Linked DNA regions of Magnetospirillum sp. XM-1. The protein of the gene in region 1 interacts with the protein of each later gene in a pairwise test. Links are inferred from orthologs where the notes say so. Each region holds a gene or a part of one and is shown in the gene's direction. Other genes may lie near its edges.

Region 1 (3,154 bases):
CTGCTTTTTTTCCAGGCAGCTTTTGCCGTTGCATTGTGCCGCGTCTGCATAATAAATACGCAGCCATGGCACAGATCACGCGCAAGTCTATCTCCATCGGTTCGGTGACCCTGGACAATCCGGTCATCCTGGCGCCCATGGCCGGCGTCACCGACATGCCCAACCGCAGGCTGGTCAAGCGCCTGGGGGCCGGTCTGGTCGTCTCCGAGATGATCGCCAGCCAGGCCATGATCCGCCAGAACCGCCAGACCATGCAGATGGCCCAACACACGGCGGAAGAATTCCCCATGTCGGTGCAACTGGCCGGCTGCGAGCCCAAGGTGATGGCCGAGGCCGCCAAGCTGAACCAGGATCTGGGCGCCGCCATCATCGACATCAACATGGGCTGCCCGGTGAAGAAGGTGGCCCTGAAGGGCGAGGCCGGCTCGGCCCTGATGCGCAACGAGAATCTGGCGGCCCGCATCATGAGCGCCGTGGTCAAGGCGGTGGACATTCCCGTCACCTTGAAGATGCGCACCGGCTGGGACATGAACAGCCGCAACGCTCCCAGCCTGGCCCGGGTGGCCGAGGAATGCGGCATCCGCATGGTCACGGTGCACGGCCGCACCCGCAACCAGATGTATACCGGCCAGGCCGACTGGGCCTTCATCGGCGAGGTCAAGCGCACCGTCTCCATTCCGGTGATCGGCAACGGCGACGTGGAAAGCATCGACGACGCCGTGCGCATGCTGGAAATGTCGGGCGCCGACGGCGTGATGATCGGACGCGGCACTTATGGCCGTCCCTGGCTGCCGGGGCAGGTGGCCCATTACTTGGCCACCGGCGAGCGGCGCCCCGACCCGACGCTGCCCGAGCAGATGGAGATCATCCTGGGCCATCTGGATGCCATGCTGGTCCATTACGGCACCGAACCGGGCGTGCGCATCGCGCGCAAGCATATGGGCTGGTATTCCAAGGGCTTGCCGGGCTCGGCCGAGTTCCGCGCCGAAATCAACCGCACCAACGACCCGGAGGTCATGCGCCGGGTCATCGCCGACTTCTACGCTCCCCTGCTGGAAAAGGCCGCCGCCTGATGCCGATCCCCATCGTTGCGGCCCTGAAGCGCGGCCTGTCCAGTTCCACCTTCGACCCGGCCACCGTGCTGAGCGCGCTGGGCGCCGCCGTGCTGGCGCTGGATTCCGAGAACCGCATCCATTACGCCAACGGCTCGGCCGAGCAGCTGTTCGCCTGTGGCGCCGCCTACCTGATCGGTCACCCGGCCACCGATTTCCTGCCGCCCGATTCGCCCATCCTGTCCCTGGTGACCCAGGCCCGCGACGGCAACATCTCGGTGGCCGAGCATGGCGTGACCCTGGACACGCCGCGCACCGGGCATCGCACCGTCACCGTGCAGGTCTCGCCCATCATCGAGACCGCCGGCGCCGTGGTGATCAGCCTGCACGAGCAATCCATCGCGCTGAAGATCGGGGCGCAGCTGACCAGCCGCAACGCGGCGCGCTCGGTGTCCGCCATGGCGGCCATCCTGGCCCACGAGGTCAAGAACCCGTTGTCGGGCATCCGCGGCGCCGCCCAGCTGCTGGAGCAGAACGCCGGGGAAGAGGACCGGGTGCTGACCCGGCTGATCTGCGACGAGGCCGACCGCATCGTCGCCCTGGTGGACCGCATGGAGGCCTTCTCCGACAATCCCACCGTGGAGCGCGGCGCCGTCAACATCCACCGGGTGCTGGAACACGTGCGGCGCATCGCCGAGGCCGGATTCGCCCGCAATGTGCGGGTCATCGAGAATTACGACCCGTCGCTGCCGCCGGTGCTGGGCGACCGCGACCAGCTGGTGCAGGTGTTCCTCAATCTGGTGAAGAACGCCGCCGAGGCGGTGCCGGAGGAAGGGGGCGAGATCATCGTCTCCACCGGCTACCAGCACGGCGTGCGTCTGGCCCTGCCGGGCAGCGAGACCCGGCGCCACCTGCCGCTGGTGGTCAGCATCCAGGACAACGGTTCCGGCATCGCCGAGGACCTGAAGCCCAACCTGTTCGACGCCTTCGTCACCACCAAGACGTCGGGCAGCGGCCTGGGCCTCGCCCTGGTGGCCAAGATCATCGGCGACCACGGCGGCGTGATCGAATTCGACAGCGTGCCAAGGCGGACCATCTTCCGGGTGATGCTGCCCATGGTCCAGGATGGGGACGGCAAGTGAACACCATGACCACCACCACCACCGCCACCATTCTGGTGGCCGACGACGACCGGGGCATCCGCACGGTGCTGTCCCAGGCCCTGGGCCGCGCCGGCTACGAGGTGCGCACCACCGGCAATGCCTCGACCCTGTGGCGCTGGGTGTCGGAAGGCGAGGGCGATCTGGTGATCACCGACGTGGTGATGCCCGACGAAAGCGGTCTGGACCTGCTGCCGCGCATCAAGAAGATCCGGCCCGAGCTGCGCATCATCGTCATGAGCGCCCAGAACACCCTGCTGACCGCCGTCAAGGCCACCCAGCGCGGCGCCTTCGAATACCTGCCCAAGCCCTTCGACCTGAAGGAGCTGGTCAACGTGGTGGGCCGGGCGCTTTCGACGCCGCGCGCCGCGCCGACCGAGGCGGCGGGGGCCGAGGACGAGGAGAAGCTGCCCCTCATCGGCCGCTCGCCGGCCATGCAGGAGATCTACCGCACCCTGGCCCGGCTGATGAGCACGGACCTCTCGGTGATGATCACCGGCGAATCGGGCACCGGCAAGGAACTGGTGGCCCGCGCGCTGCACGATTACGGCAAGCGCCGCAACGGTCCCTTCGTCGCCATCAACATGGCGGCCATCCCGCGCGAGCTGATCGAGAGCGAGCTGTTCGGCCACGAGAAGGGCGCCTTCACCGGCGCTACCCAGCGGGCCGCCGGCCGCTTCGAACAGGCCGAGGGCGGCACCTTGTTCCTGGACGAGATCGGCGACATGCCGCCCGAGGCCCAAACCCGGCTGCTGCGCGTGCTGCAGGAGGGCGAGTACACCACGGTGGGCGGCCGCACCCCCATCCGCGCCAATGTGCGCATCGTCGCCGCCACCCATCGCGACCTGACCCAGCTGATCCGCCAGGGCCTGTTCCGCGAGGATCTGTTCTACCGCCTGAACGTGGTGCCCATCCGCCTGCCGCCGCTGCGCGAGCGCTCCG
Region 2 (3,011 bases), 2.3 Mb from region 1 along the record:
GCGGATGCCCATGTTCATGCCCTGGCCGGCGATGGGGTGCATGCCGTGGGCGGCGTCGCCGATCAGGGCCAGGCGGTGGTCGATCATCCTCTCGGCGAATTGCAGGGTGAGGGGATGGTGGAAGCGCGCTCCTTCCACCGTCACTTCGCCCAGGAAGCCGCCGACTTTGGCCGCCAGCTCGGCGCGGAAGGCCCCGTCGTCCTGGCCGCAGATGGCGGCGGCGACGTCGTTGGCTTCAGTCCACACGATGCCGCTGCGGTTTCCCGCCAGCGGCAGGATGGCGAAGGGCCCGGCGGGCAGGAAGCGCTCGTGGGCGATGCCGTGGTGGGGACGCTCGTGGGCCATGATGCAGACGATGCCGCTTTCATGGTAGTCGCGCCGCCTCACCTTGATGCCCGCCTGATTTCTGAGCACGGAGCCGCGTCCGTCGGCGGCCACCGCCAGGGCGGCGTGAATGACGCGACCGTCCTCCAGCTCGGCCTCGACCCGGTGGGCCAGGCGCTCCAGGCGCTTCAGCCGGGCCGGGGCCAGCAGGTGGACCGAGGGCGCGCGGGCGAGCGCGCCCAGCAATTCGCGGCGGATGGCCGGATTGGGGACGATCCAGCCCAGGGGATCGTCGCCGATATCTTGGTGGTCGTAATGCAGGTAAAGGGGCGAGCCGTCGTCGGTGACGCGGATTTCCAGGATCTCGCCCGCCTCGTCCTTCATGCCGTCCCAGGCGCCGGCGGCAGCGATCACCTTGCGCGCAGTATAGGCGATGGCGATGGCCCGGGCGTCGGTGCCGGGCCGGGCGAGGATTGCCGGAGGAGCCGCCTCGACTACCGCCACGCGGATGCCGGCCTTGCCCAGGGCGCAGGCCAGCAGGGCGCCGACCGGGCCGCCGCCGTTGATCAGGACATCGACGCGCAAGGGAGAAGAGCTGCTCATGAGAATTGTTCTGCCACCCCTGGCTGGCGGGTGCAAGCGGGGCAATGGATTAGGCAATCGCCGAGGAAACAGGCAAATGGGGGGAAAAGCGCCCAAGATTCGAGCGGATAATCCAAGGGGGCCCGGTCCAACGCCTTGGCGAAGCGGTATTTTTCACCAATTTCAAATGAACCGGCGATTTCGGCATGCCGCTTGAATGGGAAGGGGAAGCGGAACATTCGCAAGAAGGCTTGCGACCGATCAACCGTGATTCGTTTTTCCGGCCCGCCAGGTCATCGGCGGAATCCGCACCGGAACGACGGATCCTCAGGAATTGCATGGGGACCCTAAGATGAAGCTGATCATGGCCATCATCAAGCCCTTCAAGCTCGACGAAGTTCGCGAAGCCCTGACGCCGCTGGGCGTCCAGGGCCTGACCGTGAGCGAGGTCAAGGGCTTCGGCCGCCAGAAGGGCCAAACCGAAATCTATCGTGGCGCCGAATACGTGGTGAACTTCCTGCCCAAGGTGAAGATCGAGGTCGCCGTCAACGACGACCTGGTGGATCGCGTGGTGGAAGCCATCCAGACCGCCGCCCGCACCGGCAAGATCGGCGACGGCAAGGTGTTCGTCACCGAGATCCAGCAGGCCTATCGCATCCGTACCGGCGAAAGCAACGCGGAAGCGCTTTGATATTTCCATATCGCGGTGCAAGCCCTCGAAGCCCGGAAGGCCCAATCCTTCCGGGCTTTTGTTTTGCCCGTCGGCGGGGATCAAATGCCTGGAATTGAAGCATTTCCCGCACAATATTAATAAAGCACAATTTTTCACCACGCCCTGATTTGGCTGCCCAAAACTTCATCATGCATGCGCCCCTTCATGGACCACCAAGGTCGTGTCGGGGACAAAATCGCGGAATTCCGGGCTTTTCCCGCACTTGGCACGGTTCTTGTTACTGAAAGGGCAGCCGATCGAGCCCGAGGATCATCGAAGGCCGATCAAACCGTTCACTTGCTGAGCCGCTTCGGGGGTAACCATGAGCAATCGTTTGAAGTCCGTCCTGTTAGGCGTAGGCCCCGCGCTCGGCCTGACGCTTCTCGCCTCCGTGGCGGGCGCCGAGGAAGCCGCCGCTCCCGCCGCCGCCGCGGTGGCCGCCGCTCCGACCGCGGTCGATACCGGCAACACCGCCTGGATGCTCACCTCCACCGCCCTGGTGTTGCTGATGACCATCCCCGGCCTGGCGCTGTTCTACGCCGGCATGGTGCGCAAGAAGAACCTGCTCGGCACCATGATGCAGAGCTTCGCCATCACCTGCGTCGTGACCCTGCTGTGGGTGATCGTCGGCTACTCGCTGGCCTTCACCGGCGAAAGCCCCTTCATCGGCGGCCTGGACCGCTTCCTGCTGAACGGCCTCGAGAAGGGCTCGCTGGCGTTGCCCAACGCCATTCCCGAATCGGTCTTCATGATGTTCCAGATGACCTTCGCCATCATCACCCCGGCCCTGATCACCGGCGCCTTCGCCGACCGCATGAAGTTCTCCTCCATGCTGGTGTTCATGACCCTGTGGCTGCTGATCGTCTATGCCCCCATCGCCCACTGGGTGTGGATGATGGACGAGAAGGGCACCGCCACCGGCTTCCTGGGCGCCATGGGCGTGCTGGACTTCGCCGGCGGCACCGTGGTCCACATCAACGCGGGCATCGCCGGTCTGGTCGCCTGCTTGGTCATCGGCCCGCGCAAGGGCTACGGCACCGACAACATGGCTCCCCATAACCTGTCGCTGTCCATCATCGGCGCCGCCCTGCTGTGGGTGGGCTGGTTCGGCTTCAACGCCGGTTCCGCCGTGGCCGCCGACGGCCGTGCGGGCATGGCCATGGCCGTGACCCAGGTGGGTGCCGCCGCCGCCGCCGTGTCGTGGATGTTCGCCGAGTGGCTGCTGCGCAAGAAGCCGTCCGCTCTGGGCATCATCTCGGGCGCCGTGGCCGGTCTGGTCGCCATCACGCCTGCCGCCGGCTTCGTGGACGTCAAGGGCGCCCTGGTCATCGGCTTGGTCGCCGGTGTGGTCTGCTACTGGGGCGCCACCGGCCTCAAGCATGCGCTCAAGTAC
Region 3 (2,849 bases), 1.6 Mb from region 1 along the record:
TGCCCCCGGTGGCCATCACCTGGAAGCCGACCCGCTCCAGACCGGCGGTGAGGCGGTCGCGGCGCTCGGCCAGCATGGCGGCCAGCCCGTCATAGTACGAATCCTCCTTGCCCAGGCCCCAGGCCACGGCGGCCTGCAGGTTGGGCGGCGTGGTGAAGGTCAGGTATTGGTGGGCCTTGGCCACCGGGCCCAGGACGTGCGGTTCGGCGATGACCCAGCCCACCTTCCAGCCCGTCAGCGAGAAGATCTTGCCCGCCGAGCCGATCTTCAGGCAGCGGCTCCGCATGCCCGGCAGGGTCATCAGCGGCACGTGCCGGCGGCCGTCATAGACCAGATGCTCGTAGACCTCGTCGCAGACGCAATAGGCGTCGAAGCGCTCTAAGAGGCCGGCGACGAACTCCAACTCGTCCTGCCCCCACACCTTGCCGGCCGGATTCATCGGCGTGTTGAGCAGCATCAGCTTGGTCCTGGGCGAGAAGGCGGCGGCCAGCGCCTCTCTCGGCAGATCCCAATGGGGCGGCTCGACGCGGACCAGCTTAGGCGTGCCGCCCGCCCGGCGGATGATGGGCAGATAGGAATCGTAAAGCGGCTCGATGAGGACCACCTCGTCGCCCGGCTCGATCAGGCCGAACAGGCAGGCGGCCAGGGCCTCGGTGGCGCCGGACGTCACCATCACCTCGGCCATGGGGTCCAGCTCCAGGCCGTAGAACCGCCGGTCATGGGCGGCGACGGCGGTTCGCAGGTCGGGGGTTCCCATCATGGAGGGATACTGGTTGGGCCCCGCCGTTACCGCCTCGGCCGCCTTGGCGATTACGTCGGCGGGTTCGAGGCCTTCGGGGAAGCCCTGGCCCAGGTTGACGGCGCCATGGGCCTGGGCCAGGCGCGACATGGTCTCGAAGATGGTGGTGCCGAACGACGACAGAATGGAGTTGGCGGGCTTCAACGGGGCTGCTCCGGCAAGGAATCTGGACGCTTAAGCCTAGCCTGGAAGGCGGGTCCGGGTGAAGGGGAAGCGAATTGCCCGAGAAATAGGCGCAAATGCCTGAAAATAGGGCATCTTTGTCTGGAGATTCCTGGAATTCGGGCGCTTTTCCGGGTGGCCGAAGTGGCACGATGCGTGCTAAATGAGTCGCGCGTTTTGACGCGGGTTCGCAACGCCAATCCGAAAGACGGCGGGTTCATGAAGAAGATCGAAGCCATCATCAAGCCCTTCAAGCTCGACGAGGTGAAGGAAGCCCTTCACGAGGTCGGCCTCCAGGGCCTTACCGTGACCGAGGCCAAGGGTTTCGGCCGGCAGAAGGGGCATACCGAGCTCTATCGCGGCGCCGAGTACGTGGTGGATTTCCTGCCTAAGGTCAAGATCGAGCTGGTCATCGAGGACAACCTGGTGGAGCGCGCCGTCGAGGCCATCCAGCAGGCCGCCCATACGGGCCGCATCGGTGACGGCAAGATCTTCATCTCCACGGTGGAAGAGGCCATCCGCATCCGCACCGGCGAGCGCGGCAGCGACGCCATCTGAGTTTTCATCCCTCCCGCGGCTCTTGGTAGGGCGGCGGGGCGGGAACGCGTGTTCAACTCTCAACTCTCAGGAATGTGACCATGTCCGACGACATCAAGAAGGTCCTCGAACTGATCAAGGAAAACGACGTGAAGTACGTCGATTTCCGCTTCACCGACCCGCGCGGCAAGTGGCAGCACACCGCCCAGCATGTGTGCACCGTTGACGCCGACATGCTGAACGAAGGCATCATGTTCGACGGCTCGTCGATCGCCGGCTGGAAGAGCATCAACGAGTCCGACATGATCCTGAAGCCCGACGCCTCGTCGGCCGTCATGGATCCCTTCGCCGCCCAGTCGCAGCTGATCATCAACTGCGACATCGTCGAGCCCGCCACCGGCCAGCTCTATGACCGCGACCCGCGCTCCATCGCCAAGCGCGCCGAGGCTTATGTGAAGTCCTCGGGCGTGGGCGACGCCACCTATTTCGGCCCCGAGGCCGAGTTCTTCGTGTTCGACGACGTCAAGTACGAACTCGGCATGAACAAGGGCTACTACGAGCTGCGCTCGGAAGACGGCGTCGAGGCCCAGGGCCGCGACTTCGCCGAGGGCAACCTGGGCCACCGCCCGGGCGTCAAGGGCGGCTACTTCCCGGTTCCGCCGGTGGACGGCCACGTCGACATGCGCGCCGAGATGCTGACCGTGATGGGTGAGATGGGCCTGCCCATCGAGAAGCACCACCACGAAGTGGCCTCGTCGCAGCACGAGCTGGGCATCAAGTTCGGCGGCCTGGTCGAGGCTGCGGACTGGATCCAGATCTACAAGTACGTGGTCCACAACGTCGCCGCCTCCTACGGCAAGACCGCGACCTTCATGCCGAAGCCGATCTATGGCGACAACGGCTCGGGCATGCACGTCCACCAGTCCATCTGGAAGGCCGGCAAGCCCCTGTTCGCCGGTTCGGGCTATGCCGACCTGTCGGATACCGCTCTGTACTACATCGGCGGCATCATCAAGCACGCCAAGGCCATCAACGCCTTCACCAACCCGCTGACCAACAGCTACAAGCGCCTGATCCCCGGCTTCGAAGCCCCGGTTCTGCTGGCCTACTCGGCCCGCAACCGTTCGGCCTCCTGCCGCATCCCCTACTCGGCCTCGCCGAAGGGCAAGCGCGTGGAAGTTCGTTTCCCCGACCCCGGCGCGAACCCCTACCTGGCCTTCTCGGCCATGCTGATGGCCGGCCTGGACGGTATCGCCAACAAGATCCACCCCGGCGATCCCATGGACAAGAACCTGTACGACCTGCCGCCCGAGGAGCTGTCCCAGGTTCCGACCGTGTGCGGCTCGCTGCG

What was found.
Region 2: the proteins of XM1_RS14450 (region 1) and XM1_RS03935 interact in binary tests that used the Escherichia coli proteins (3 or more experiments, as listed by UniProt). The link is inferred for Magnetospirillum sp. XM-1 from one-to-one orthologs.
Region 3: the proteins of XM1_RS14450 (region 1) and XM1_RS21655 interact in binary tests that used the Escherichia coli proteins (3 or more experiments, as listed by UniProt). The link is inferred for Magnetospirillum sp. XM-1 from one-to-one orthologs.

Annotation. Positions count from the first base shown.
Region 1 is NZ_LN997848.1:3,123,537-3,126,690, forward strand. Bases 134-3,133 are described here. They hold XM1_RS14450 (nitrogen regulation protein NR(II)), read left to right. Parts: upstream 134-1,072; coding sequence 1,073-2,194; downstream 2,195-3,133. Other genes in these bases: dusB (tRNA dihydrouridine synthase DusB), read left to right, coding at 134-1,073; ntrC (nitrogen regulation protein NR(I)), read left to right, coding at 2,200-3,133. Outside these bases: more of dusB, read left to right, coding at 66-133; more of ntrC, read left to right, coding at 3,134-3,154.
Region 2 is NZ_LN997848.1:803,501-806,511, forward strand. What follows is about bases 71-2,927. They hold XM1_RS03935 (P-II family nitrogen regulator), read left to right. Parts: upstream 71-1,258; coding sequence 1,259-1,597; downstream 1,598-2,927. Other genes in these bases: XM1_RS03930 (UbiH/UbiF/VisC/COQ6 family ubiquinone biosynthesis hydroxylase), read right to left, coding at 71-927; XM1_RS03940 (ammonium transporter), read left to right, coding at 1,941-2,927. In the rest of the region: more of XM1_RS03930, read right to left, coding at 1-70; more of XM1_RS03940, read left to right, coding at 2,928-3,011. UniProt on the Escherichia coli protein: Involved in the regulation of nitrogen metabolism. Regulates the activity of its targets by protein-protein interaction in response to the nitrogen status of the cell.
Region 3 is NZ_LN997848.1:4,747,611-4,750,459, reverse strand. Bases 155-2,849 are described here. They hold XM1_RS21655 (P-II family nitrogen regulator), read left to right. Parts: upstream 155-1,180; coding sequence 1,181-1,519; downstream 1,520-2,849. Other genes in these bases: glnA (type I glutamate--ammonia ligase), read left to right, coding at 1,600-2,849; XM1_RS21660 (aminotransferase), read right to left, coding at 155-943. Outside these bases: more of XM1_RS21660, read right to left, coding at 1-154. UniProt on the Escherichia coli protein: P-II indirectly controls the transcription of the glutamine synthetase gene (glnA). P-II prevents NR-II-catalyzed conversion of NR-I to NR-I-phosphate, the transcriptional activator of GlnA. When P-II is uridylylated to P-II-UMP, these events are reversed.